Regions from separate parts of the Komagataeibacter sucrofermentans DSM 15973 genome, predicted to be linked through region 1. Evidence: predicted binding sites of a transcription regulator. Region 1 holds the regulator's gene; the other holds the start of a gene.

Evidence for each region. Region 1 encodes LexA, which represses DNA repair genes until DNA is damaged. Its sites were predicted from a motif close to TGTTCTANNTANGTTC; they were not measured.
Region 2: R5N89_RS14540 (ImuA family protein) is a predicted target of LexA. The motif match lies at 3,514-3,529, and genes of this name have one in related genera.

The regions. Positions count from the first base shown of each region.
Region 1 is NZ_CP137157.1:1,214,245-1,220,314, forward strand. Features, by position in the region: gene R5N89_RS05875 (adenosylmethionine--8-amino-7-oxononanoate transaminase) at 1-556, opposite strand, end outside; gene R5N89_RS05880 (8-amino-7-oxononanoate synthase) at 618-1,811, shown strand; gene R5N89_RS05885 (alpha/beta fold hydrolase) at 1,808-2,458, shown strand; gene bioD (dethiobiotin synthase) at 2,455-3,849, shown strand; gene lexA (transcriptional repressor LexA) at 3,907-4,578, opposite strand; gene glp (gephyrin-like molybdotransferase Glp) at 4,696-5,904, opposite strand; gene rpmG (50S ribosomal protein L33) at 6,065-6,070, shown strand, end outside.
Region 2 is NZ_CP137158.1:113,393-119,462, reverse strand. Features, by position in the region: gene R5N89_RS14555 (restriction endonuclease PLD domain-containing protein) at 1-1,092, opposite strand, end outside; gene R5N89_RS14550 (DUF5677 domain-containing protein) at 1,463-2,350, opposite strand; gene R5N89_RS14545 (SOS response-associated peptidase) at 2,663-3,313, opposite strand; gene R5N89_RS14540 (ImuA family protein) at 3,578-4,354, shown strand; gene R5N89_RS14535 (DNA polymerase Y family protein) at 4,398-5,792, shown strand; gene R5N89_RS14530 (IS110 family transposase) at 5,789-6,070, shown strand, end outside.

The sequences.
Region 1 (6,070 bases):
TCGTGGCAGCATCGACCGGCAGATCGGCGATGAAATGCTTGGGCAGCGCGCCGTTATAGAGGCTATGCATCCCTTCCTCCGGGTCGCACACGGCCATGGTGGCGATCGTATCGCCATGATAACCGCCGCGGAAGGCCAGCAGCTTTGTCCGCCCGCTCTGGCCCTGGTTGAGCCAGTACTGGATGGCCATCTTCATCGCCACCTCGACCGCGACCGAGCCGGAATCCGTAAAGAACACCCGCTCCAGATCGCCGGGCAGCAGGCCAGCAAGGCGGCTTGCCAGCGTCAGGGCCGGTTCATTGACCAGGCCGCCAAACATGACATGCGGCATGCACTCAAGCTGCGCCGCTACCGCAGCGCGGATATGGGGGTGGTTGTAGCCATGGCAGGCGGTCCACCACGAGGCGATGCCATCAAGCAGTTCCGTGCCATCGGCCAGCGTGATGGTGCAGCCCTGCGTGCGCGTGGCGGGGAGCGGGGGCAGGGCGGTCTGCATTTGCGCGTAGGGCAGCCAGACATGCTGCATGCCTCGCTCCAGCCATTGAGGTCCACACATGCGCTGTCTCCGTGATATTGCATTGGCGGGATTGACCGGGGCGGCAGGCTCCGGCAGGAGAATGCGCTTCATGGCCTGTTTTGATACCCTTTTCCAGACTGCGCTCGACCACATGGCGCAGCGCCATATCCGCCGCGTGCTGCGCCCCGTGCGTCACAGCGGGCCGGTAACCGTTATCCGTGACGGACGCGAACTGGTCAATTTCTCATCCAATGATTATCTCGGCCTGTCACATCACCCGACTCTTGCCGCCCGCGCGGCGCAGTGGGTGCATGAGGATGGAACAGGCGCTGGCGCCTCGCGGCTGGTGACCGGCACCAGTGACAGGCATATGGCGGTGGAAGCACGCCTTGCTGCCTTCAAGGGCGCCGAGGCGGCGCTGCTGCTGGCCAGCGGGTGGCAGGCCAATGCCTCGGTGCTGGCGGCCATATTGCGGCTGGCGGCCGAGCAGGGCACCCCCCCGCTGGTGTTTGCCGACAGGCTGAACCATGCCAGCCTGCATCAGGGCTGCATGGCGGCAGGCGTGCGGCAGATCCGCTTTCGGCACAACGACCTCGATCATCTGGAAAGCCTGCTGATCCGCCATGCCGATGATCCGGGCCTGCGGATCATCGTGACGGAAAGCGTGTTCAGCATGGATGGCGACCGCACCGACATCGCCCGCCTCAGCGCGCTGGCGCGGCAGCACGGGGCCTTCACCTACGTGGATGAAGCCCATGCCACCGGCGTGCTTGGCCCGCAGGGGCGCGGCCTGTGTGCGGGGCATGAGATCGATCTGGTCATGGGCACGTTCAGCAAGGCGCTGGGCGGGTTTGGCGCGTTCGTAACCGGCTCGCGCGCATTGTGCGACTGGCTGGTCAATGCCTGTTCGGGCTTTGTGTTCACCACCGCGCCACCGCCCGCCATGCTCGGCGCGATGGATGCCGCCCTTGAATACGTGCCCCATCTGGATGAAGAGCGTGACCGCCTGGCCCGGAACGCTGCTCATATCCGTGATGTTGTGCGTAGCTGCGGCCTGTCGCCCGACCCATCAACCACGCAGATCGTGCCGATCATGCTTGGCGATGCCGCGCGCGCCCTGCGCTTTGCCGCGAGCCTTGAGGCGCAGGGCCTGCTTGCCGCTGCCATACGCCCGCCAACGGTGCCGCCCAATAGCAGCCGCATCCGCCTTGCGCTGAGTGCTGCCCATACCGATGGCATGATCGATCAGCTTGCCGCGGCCATTCCGCTGGCCCTGCAACAGAGCGCAGCATGAACGCCACCCTGCCGCTGGCCCTCGTGCATGGCTGGGCTTTCGATCCCACCTTCTGGGCTGCGACCCGCACGGCCCTGGGCACGGCACGGACGCGTTGCCTCGACTTTGGCTTCTTTGCCGCCCGCGCCCATATGGAATTGCCGCAAGAACCCTATATCGGAGTCGGGCATTCACTGGGCACGTTATGGCTTCTGCGCCACCATGGCCCGCTATGCCGGGGCCTGATCCTGATAAACGGATTCAGCCGGTTCGGGGCCGGGCCGGATTTTACAGCGGGGATCGGCCGGCGCATGATCGAACGCATGCGTCAGGGGCTGCTGCGTGCGCCGCAGGGATTGCTGCACAGCTTTCGTCTGCGCGCGGGCATTGATTCGCCGGTGCCTGAACCGATCGCGCGCGACCGGCTTGAAACAGGGCTCGAAGCCCTGATGGACATGGATTGCCGGACAGACCTGAACCGCACGACATGCCCGATTCATGTCATGGCGGGCACGCAGGATGCCATTGCGCCCCCCGCGCTGACCGAGGCCTGTTTTCCTTCCCGCCCGATTGAATGGGTGGATGGGGGGCACCTGCTTCCGCTCACGCATGCCACGGCCTGCGCTCATGCCATCTCCACCATGGCCAGACGGATGACACCATCATGACGCGCAAGGACAGCATTGCCGCCCGTTTCGATACGGCGCAGCATTATGAGCAGGCGGCCCGCATGCAGCGCATCGCCGCCACCGAACTGGCCCGGCGCATTGCTGCCAATGCGGCACCTCATGCCCCGCGCCGCATTCTGGAAATTGGCTGTGGCACCGGCTTTCTGACCCGTGAACTGCGCCGCCTGTTCCCTCAGGCCCATATCACCGCTACCGATATCGCCCCCGGCATGCTGCAACGCCTTGCCCAGCGCATGCCCGATGATGACCGGCTTGTGCTGCACTGCATGGATGGCGAAGCACCAGACCTGGCTGGCCCGTTTGACCTGATTTGTTCCAGCCTGGCCATGCAGTGGTTTGCCGACCGCAAGGAAGCGCTTGCCGCACTGGCCTGCCTGCTGGCGCCGGGGGGGCATATGGCGCTGGCAACCCTGTGCGCGGGCAGCTTTCGCCAATGGCGGGCTGCCTATCAGGCCGTGGGCAAGACATGTCCCATGGCCGATTATCCACCCTGCACGACGCTGCAGGCCGAGTGGCCGGGTTGTGGCGCGGGCCTGTGGCAGGATGCTGAAATTATCGATACGCCTGCTTCACCACTGGCCTTTGTGCGTGAACTCCGGGCTATTGGCGCAACTCATACGGATAGCCCCCGCACGGATGGATTGCGGCGCGTAATGGCGGCGGCAGGCGCGGGGAATGCGCCTTTTGCCATATCGTACCACGTGGCGTACGGGCAGTTCCATCGCGCGCCGTGGCCCGGCGTGTTCGTGACCGGCACGGACACGGATGTGGGCAAGACCGTTGCCTCCGCCGCGCTGGTGCGGGCCTGGAATGCAGCCTACTGGAAGCCACTGCAAAGCGGTACGGATGATGCGCCATCCGACAGCACGAGCCTGCGGAACCTGACCGGGCTTGATGCCACGCGGCTTTATCCGCCTGCGGCGAGTTTTGGGGCGTCCCTCTCACCCGAGGATGCGGCGCGGCAGGCCCATGTTCACATCGACCCGGCCTCCATCGCCCCGCCATCTCACGACCCCTCGGCAGGACCGATGGTGGTGGAAGGGGCAGGGGGCGTGTTTGTGCCGATCGCCCCCGATTACCTGATGATCGACCTGATGGCGCGGCTGGCGCTGCCGGTGGTGCTGGTTGCACGCAGCACGCTGGGCACGATCAACCACACGCTGCTCAGCCTTGCCGCCCTGCGGGCAAGGGGGTTGCGCGTAGCAGGCGTTATCCTGAACGGTCCGCCCGAACCGGTGGGGCGCGATGCCATCATACGGCACGGGCAGGTCCGTGTTCTGGCGCAGTTCCCGCCCGTAATGCCCATGGGGGCGGAAGCGGTGGCGCAGCTCGCGGCCCTGCTGCCGCCGTGGCGTGATATCGTGCAGTGATGGGAACGCCGCCTTTTTTGAAAGAAAGGCGGCGCCCGAAAACGTTGGGGCCGCCCCTTAATAGCGCCGGATCAGGCCCGCCAGCGTGCCCTGTATGTACACCCGCCCCGCCGGGAAAACCCGGGTATCATACGCGCTATTGGCCGGGATCAGCGCGATTTCGCTCCCCTGATGGCGGATGCGCTTGAGGGTCACCTCATCGCCATCAATCAGCGCCACCACGATCTCACCGTCGTTTGCGTGGTTCTGTTCCCGGATGATGACCATGTCACCATCAAGAATACCGGCTTCCTCCATCGAGTTGCCCGTTACTTCCAGCGCATAATGGCTGGCCTTGCCCAGCATGTCGGCGGGCACGGTGATACGGGTGGTCTCGGGTGTTATGGCCTCGATGGGATTGCCCGCGGCGATACGCCCCACGAAGGGCACGTCCATCACGGCGGCGATCTGTTCGGGGGCAGGCAGGTCCGGCGCGGGCTGGGGCGAATCGGCAGGACGGGGCGGCGGCGGATCGATATCGGGCAGGCGCAGGATCTCGAGCGCACGGGCCCGATGATGCCTGCGGTGCAGGAACCCACGCTCCTCCAGCGCTGAAATGAGGCGATGAATGCCAGACTTGGAGCGCAGGCCGAGTGCATCCTTCATTTCATCGAAGGAGGGGGAAAAACCCGTCCGACGCAGATGGCTATCGATAAACAGCAAAAGCTCATGTTGTTTTCTGGTGAGCATGCCACATGTCCTTTTGCCGTGAGCAGCGCCGCCGAGAGGGGAACGCCATGGAACAAATCAAAAACCTGTTCCGTGTTCTATATTGGTTCCCCCTTCCGCGTCAACCGGCATTCCGGCCTATGCAAAGACGTGATCGATACGGATCACCGCGCATTTGTCGCCCGCGCGGCCTGCTGGCGCATGGGGCGCGCGCAGCACCAGCGCCTGGCTTTGCGCCAGCACGTGCAGCATGGCCGAATCCTGCACGGGGAAGGGCGTTGCCACCAGGCGGCCCTGCGCATCATGCGCAAGCGTTGCGCGCAGGTGGTCCATGCGCCGGTCGTTTTCCGGCACGTCGCAGCCCAGAATGGCCCGGACCGGCGGTTCGATAGCCTGCGCCAGCCCGGCCATGCGCCGCAGGGCAGGCAGCACGAACACGATGGAACACACGAATGCCGCAACCGGGTTGCCCGGCAGGCCGATAAAGGGCAGGCGGCCCAGATGGCCCGACATCAGCGGGCGGCCCGGCCGCATGGCAATCTTCCAGAAATCGGTTTTCAGCCCCACCTGTTCCAGCCCGCGCCGCACCAGGTCGTGGCTGCCCACGCTCGCGCCGCCTGCGGTCAGCAGCATGTCCACGCCATCAACCATGCGCTCGAGCGTTGCCACGTCGGCCATGTCATCACGCAGCACAGGCAGCATAACCGGCTCTGCGCCTGCCGCGCGCAGCAGGGCGGCAAGCATGGGGGTATTGGCGTTGGCGATCTGGCCGGCACCAATGGGGCTGCCGGGCAGGAGCAGTTCATCGCCCGTGGCGGCAATGGCCACGCGCGGGCGGCGGGCAACCCGCACCCATGCATTGTTGGCCGCTGCCGCCAGCCCCACATCCCGTGCCGACAGCCGCTGGCCTGCGGGCACAAGCATCTGCCCCGCTGCAAAATCCTGCCCCTTGGGGCGCACATAGGTGCCGGGTGCGAGCGTGTGCGTGGTGTGCACGCCCGCGCCCTCGCGCTGCGCGTTTTCCTGTATCAGCACGGCGTCCGTGCCGGTGGGCATGACACTGCCGGTAAAGATCCGCACGCACTGCCCGGGGCCGGCTGTGCCGGTAAAGGGATGGCCTGCAGGGGCCTCGGCAATGCAGGCAAGCGTTACCCCGCCAGCCGAAAGATCCGCCGCGCGCACGGCATAGCCATCCATGGACGAAACATTGGCGGGCGGGTTGAACAGCCCCGCCATGATGGGGGCCGCGCTCACGCGCCCACAGGCCTCGGTCAGGGGCACGACCTCGGCAGGGAGGGGGAAAACCCCTTCCAGAATCCGCTCACGCGCTTGCGCTACACTCAACATCGGGCACGGCACTCCATTTTTTTTGCCATTATGGGACGATTCCAGCAGAAATATTGGTCAAGGTGCTTGACCTGAGCCTTGTGTATGCGCATTTTCCGCCAACTTGAACCACTGCTGCACCTGAGTGTTCCAGCAGCGGCGGAGCAGTGCTGAGGATATCATGGCC
Region 2 (6,070 bases), on a different replicon from region 1:
GTCCAAGCAAAATTGTGCGTATGTTTGAGGCGTGATATTGCTGTTAGAGGGCCGTTCGGGAAATTCAGGACCGGCCAGCCGCATTCCTGCTGAGCTATTTCGATTCAGGACCGCGAATTTCGATGGATCGACGCTATGGAGCATCTCCGTGCGCCAATTCGGCCCCACGCCCCGGATGCTCACTTCTCTGACCTTCTCGAAGGCCTGTTCCGGGCTGAGATCGCCTGATGCCAATGCTCTCGTGCATAGCTCCGCAAAGGCGGCCGGCTCGTCCGCGATGGCCTTCATAAAAATGGGAACGATCGCCGAGTGAAAGCTAGCGTCCAGCTTACGGAGCTGGTCATCAAATCGCTCTCCGGTCGGCCTTGACGTAGCGATGAGTTTCATAATTTTGCTCGCGCGCTCGGCCGCCTCAGCGCGATTGCGCACTTGCGCGTCGAATCCTTGCTCGGACTTATCGAGGCGGAATTCGCGCAGTAATTCACGCAGCACTGCGAATGTTGTGGGCTTTGCGGTGCGCAGGCGCTTCAGCCGCCGTTGTTCGGTAGCCCGGGTGGCCCTGGCGATATCGTATCTCCGAGAGTAGTCGCGGAGGATGCAGGGGTTGAGCGCGCTAACGAGTCCGTCCTTGCACAGCTCGTCTAGACGGTTCCGAATTTTGGTCTCGCTATTCAGGCGCAACAGGACTGAGCATTCGTAGTTATCCACCATGCCGCCATTCGTCCAGTTCGCCGAGCCGATGAGCATAGAAACAGACTTGTTAACGTATTCGAACCGATAGACTTTCGGATGAAAAACACCGTCGAGTTCGTCTCCGACAAAGACCGACAGCGAGTGTTTCCGTGATAGCTGGAGCAACAACTTCAATAGCGTCGGCTCTGACTGACAGAAGTCCAACCCGATGATGAATCGTGCCGAACCGCCCTGTTCGAGATGGTGCAGCAGGTGGTCCTTAATATGCCCCCAGCCTGACATCTTGGCGAACGCCACTGCGACATCCACGTGCCTGGCATTCTTGAAAAGACGGGCGAGTGCTGCGGAATGTTCGCTACTCTCGTCATTCCATATGAGGTCGTAGTGGCCCGTCTTCATATTTCGATTACCTATGTGTGCTTCACTTTGCGCTATGCATAACGTTACATCAAGGTGATGCACCTCAACAATGTGAGTCGCTTTCCAACAACGGCCGCATCATGGCGAGCAGCGGCGAGATTCGTGCTGACGCGCTCCTCCTCGAACGTCTGCTTTCCCTTCGCGGCCCAGGGCGCCAAAGTCCTCTCGCGCTTGTCGCTTCGGAGCTTATCGGTCACCCAGAGCAGTGCGACGTTGTTTCTACACTTCGACCACTCTCGGCGCTGCATTTTGCATGGCGGTGTCGAAAACCGATACTGCCACGTGATCAGCCTTAAAGCGAACCTTCACGCAGCTAAACACGCGAGAGGAATACCACCAAGGGACCATCCTACTCTTTCCGAGGCCAGTTGCTATACAGGTCCTCTTGCGAAATCTCGAATTCGGTATGGAATGGCTTGATGGTTTCCGTCATCGCCGTGACGGCGGCGGCCAACGGTGCTGGCATCTTTTCGCCGCCTGCCCATGACCGTTCACTCAGGAACAGGCTGAAAGAAGTAAGTGAAACCATGTCGCTTAGCATTCGGCAAATATGTCCCATTTCCAACGGGACGAGGTCGCTTCCCCGGGTTGCACGGTCTTCTAAGAGGTCCAGCGCCCTCGAGTTAGCGTGAGCAACGTGGCTAGACATGCTATAGTTGTGTGCAAAAACCTCAATGCCAATCAGTGGAATGATACCGTGACGACCACTGTTTAACGCTTCAAGTATTCCAGAGAACGACCATCGTTGCTCCAATTGTTTCCGGAAGCGCTTATCCCCAAGCGGGTTGGTCCTGTAGACGCGGTTATCGCGAAGCGTTGCCATCACGCGAGAACTGCCATCGCTGTCAGAGCAATTGAAGAGACGTTCGCATGGCTCGGCTTTTAAGGCTGCCTGCCTGTCATAGACAGCGCCGAGTAGCTCCCAATACTCGTGGAGCAATTCCGGACGTTGCTCTTCAGAAGCAGTTGCCAGAAAAGCCACCTTAGCGAACGTCTCATAAACGACCCGGATTATGACCTCGGCATCCCAGACGAGCCCATTTACTATAAGACAATATGCTGCTTGAGTGCGGTCTTGCTGAAATTGGTTCAGCACCCGCAGCGTCTCGGAATACAAGGTTTTTTCCGGATTTTTTGTAAAAACTTGAAAGTGGTAGTCCTTGATGATTCGCATGCACTCAACAAATTTCACGAATAATGGCTTACTCGTGGCGAGTGCCGTCTCTGATATCTGCATGTCTTCGTGCCTTTGCTGCTAACTAGGATTTTCCACTTCCCGTTCTAGCTCAATTCTGCGTCGCCGGATCACTGAGGGCAGTTTTTAATTCCGTGCCACATCGGATTGAACTGGGAGATTTAGGCTGCGTAGCGGGTAATCAGCTCTCTAAGATCGCGAACGATCAGTCCCTGCGTGAACGGGCATTCCTACGACCACCTCAAAACGGCTTGAGTTGACCGGCAGCCGTTATGAACGTGAGCGCTGCAAATGGCTGATTTCGGTCTTCTTTTCCCAATAACCGGGCTTTCTGCTTCCCCCCAAAGGCGACATTTAATAACTGCCTGTCGGGGAAGCATGTACCATCTTTAGGGCATTGTCGGGCAGGGGGCGCTGCAACTGTAGTGCTTCGTCCAGAGGCACCTTCATCCACAGATCCAGTTCTTCCGACCGGGTCAGGATTACCGGCATAGCTTTCGGATGAATGGCGCCGACTTCCCGATTGGCCGTGGTGGTCAGGAAGCCGAACAGATCATCCGTCGTCTCGCCATCCGCCAGTTTCCGCACTGACGTCCACCGGCACCAGATCCCTGCAAAGAAAGCCAGCGGCTTCCCATCGCTACGGGCAAACCAGACGGGCCTGCTGGTCCCATCCGGCAGGCGTTCCGGTTCGGAAAAGGCCGTGAGCGGTACCAGGCAGCGATGCGCGACACCTTCCCAGCGTTTCCACCAGGTCGAGGTGGGATTGCGGATATTGGTCACACCCCGATCGACCCTGTGCCCTTTCAGGTAGCCCGGCGGGGTGGGCATGCCCCAGCGTGCCATGACCAGTTCGCGACCATCCGGCGCGTTCCGCACGATGGGCGCCATGGTGTTGGGCCAGATCTCGGGCAGGGGCCGGAGATTGCCTGTGCGGTCGGTCATGACCCTGGCCGCCTCCCGGATCGCCTGCTGGCTGCTGGTCATCGCATAGAGGTTGCACATCACGCCGTCCTTTCGCGAGTCTGGATATGGGTGTCCTGCCAGACGGTATCCACCCTGCAGGAAGGGGATGGCCGGACTGTTCCTGATAAATCCCTGCAATCCAGACAGTTTTCATCGAGCCTGGACCGTGTGGCAGCCCTGCGTCCGCGTCCGGATCACAGTCGCTTTTCCGAAACGGGTTGACATTCGTCACCGCCCTAGAACAAATAACGAACATAATTACTGATTTCGTGCCAGAAACACCCGAATGGACTGTCCACCCCCATGCCCGCACCCGAACCCCGTCCCGCGCTGGAGGCGCTGAGAGCACAGGTCAGCCGCCTCGAAGGCCAGGGTCGGCGCAGGCGGGGCGCGCTTCCCTTCGGCGTGCCCGAGATTGACGGTCGCCTGCCGGATGGCGGCCTGGCGCTGGGCGCGCTGCATGAGGTGGCCGGCGGCGGCCATGACGCCCTGAATGCAGCAGCGTCCGGTCTGTTTTCCGCCGGGATCGCAGCGCGGACACGGGGCAAGGTGCTGTGGATTGCCACCCGCCAGGACCTGTATGCCCCGGCACTGCAGCAGGTCGGCCTGTCGGCGCGACGGACCATTTACGTCGCGGCCAGTTCGGACGTCGATGTCCTGGCCTGTTTCGAGGAAGCACTGCGCCATCAGGGGCTGGGGGCGGTCGTGGCCGAGGTGGCCCGCCTGTCCATGACCGCCTCGCGCCGCCTGCAGCTGGCGGCCGAGACATCCGGCGCGCTGGGCATCGCCATACGGCGCTGGCGGCGACAGACGGATGCGGCCGATTTCGGCCAGCCTACCGCTTCGGTCACCCGGTGGCGGGTCTCGGTCCTGCCATCCGTGCCGCTGCCGGTCCCCGGCGTCGGCCGGTCCCGCTGGCTGCTGGAACTGATCCGTGCCCGCGCGGGCGAATGCGCCGATTTCGAAGTGGAGGCCTGTGATGCCAAAGGGAGACTGGTGCCGTGTCGTCTCGCTCTACCTGCCGCTCTGGCCGACAGACCGGCTCAGGAAGCGGCTGGGGACCGACGCGCCCGCGCCTGACTACCCATTGGTGCTGGCCGGGCGGGAAGGGCGGCGACGGGTCGTGCTGTCGGTCGATCTCGCCGCCCGCAGGCTGGGCCTGCGTCCCGGCACGCCTGTCGCGAAAGCGCAGGCGCTTCATCCCGATCTGCTCATCATGGATGCCGACCCGGACGGTGACCGGGCAGGGCTGGAGCGGCTGGCCCTGTGGTTCCAGCACCGCATCGCCCCCATCGTGGCCCCCGATCCGCCAGACGGCATCGTGCTGGATACGACCGGTGCCGATCACCTGCATGGGGGCGAGGCCGTCATGCTGGAGAACATGGTCACACGCCTGAAGGAGTCCGGGATCACGGCCCGGGCCGCGATTGCCGATACATGGGGTGCCGCCCATGCGCTGGCGCGCTATGGCCGGGGACGCATCACCATCGTGCCGCCGGGTGAGATGGCAGCAGTGATTGCCGATCTGCCGATCGAAGCCCTGCGCTTACCAGCGGATATCATTGATGGCCTCCATGGGCTGGGCGTATCACGCATCGGCCCGCTGGCCGGCATGCCGCGCGCGCCGCTGGCCCTGCGATTCGGCCCGGATGTCGCCCGCAGGCTGGACCAGGCTTTTGGACGACAGGCAGAAGCCATTGTCCCGGTCCGGCTGCAGGCGCCGGTGCAGGTCAGCCGAAACTTTGCCGAACCGATCAGTGCTGCCGAGACCATAGCTCGCTACATCACCAAACTCGTGCCGCCCCTGTGCGCCGGGCTGGAGGAACGCGAGCAGGGCGTGCGCCGCCTCGACCTGCTGCTGCACCGGGTGGACAGCCGCACCGAGGCCGTCCGCGTGGCCACGGCCATGCCGGTGCGGGATGTCAGACGCCTGACCCGTCTGCTCTGTGACAGGATCGAGACCATCGATCCGGGCTTTGGGATCGAGCGCATGGTGCTGACGGCGTCGCTGGCCGAGCCGATCCTGCATCGTCAGGGTGTATCCGCCCTGATCGAGGAAGAAGAAGCTGATGTCTCCGACCTGATCGATACCCTGGCCAACCGCGTCGGCATGCAGGCCCTGTATCGCTTCGCCCCGGTGGAAAGCGATGTGCCAGAGCGGGCCGTCTGCCGCGTGCCTGCCCTCGCACCCGAGGAGGCAAGGGAGTGGCCTGATCACTGGCCGCGCCCCACGCGCCTGCTGCCCCGTCCCGAGCCGATCCAGACCATGGCGGTGTTGCCCGACCATCCGCCGGTCTTCTTCATCTGGCGTGGCATCCGCCGCCGGATCAGATGCGCCGATGGCCCCGAGCGGGTCTTTGGCGAATGGTGGAAAGGAGATGCCGAACTGACCACCGTGCGGGACTATTTTCGGGTGGAAGACACCAGCGGGGAGACATTCTGGGTTTACCGGACCGGGGATGGCGAACATGGCGAGACCGGTTCGCAGGGCTGGTTCCTGCATGGTCTCTTTGAATGAGCGTGCCATACGCCGAGCTGCAGGTGACGACGTATTTCTCGTTCCTGCGCGGCGCGTCCTCACCAATTGAACTGTTCGAGCAGGCAAAGGCTCTTGGCATTGAAGCGCTGGGGATCTGCGACCGGAATTCCCTGGCGGGCATGGTGCAGGCCCATGTCGCGGCCAAAGAGACCGGCATCCGCCTAGTCGTGGGGTGCCGTCTCGATCTGGCCGATTTTCTGCCCGTGCTGGTCTATCCGACGGATCGGGCCGCTTATGGCCGGTTGTGCCGGCTGCTG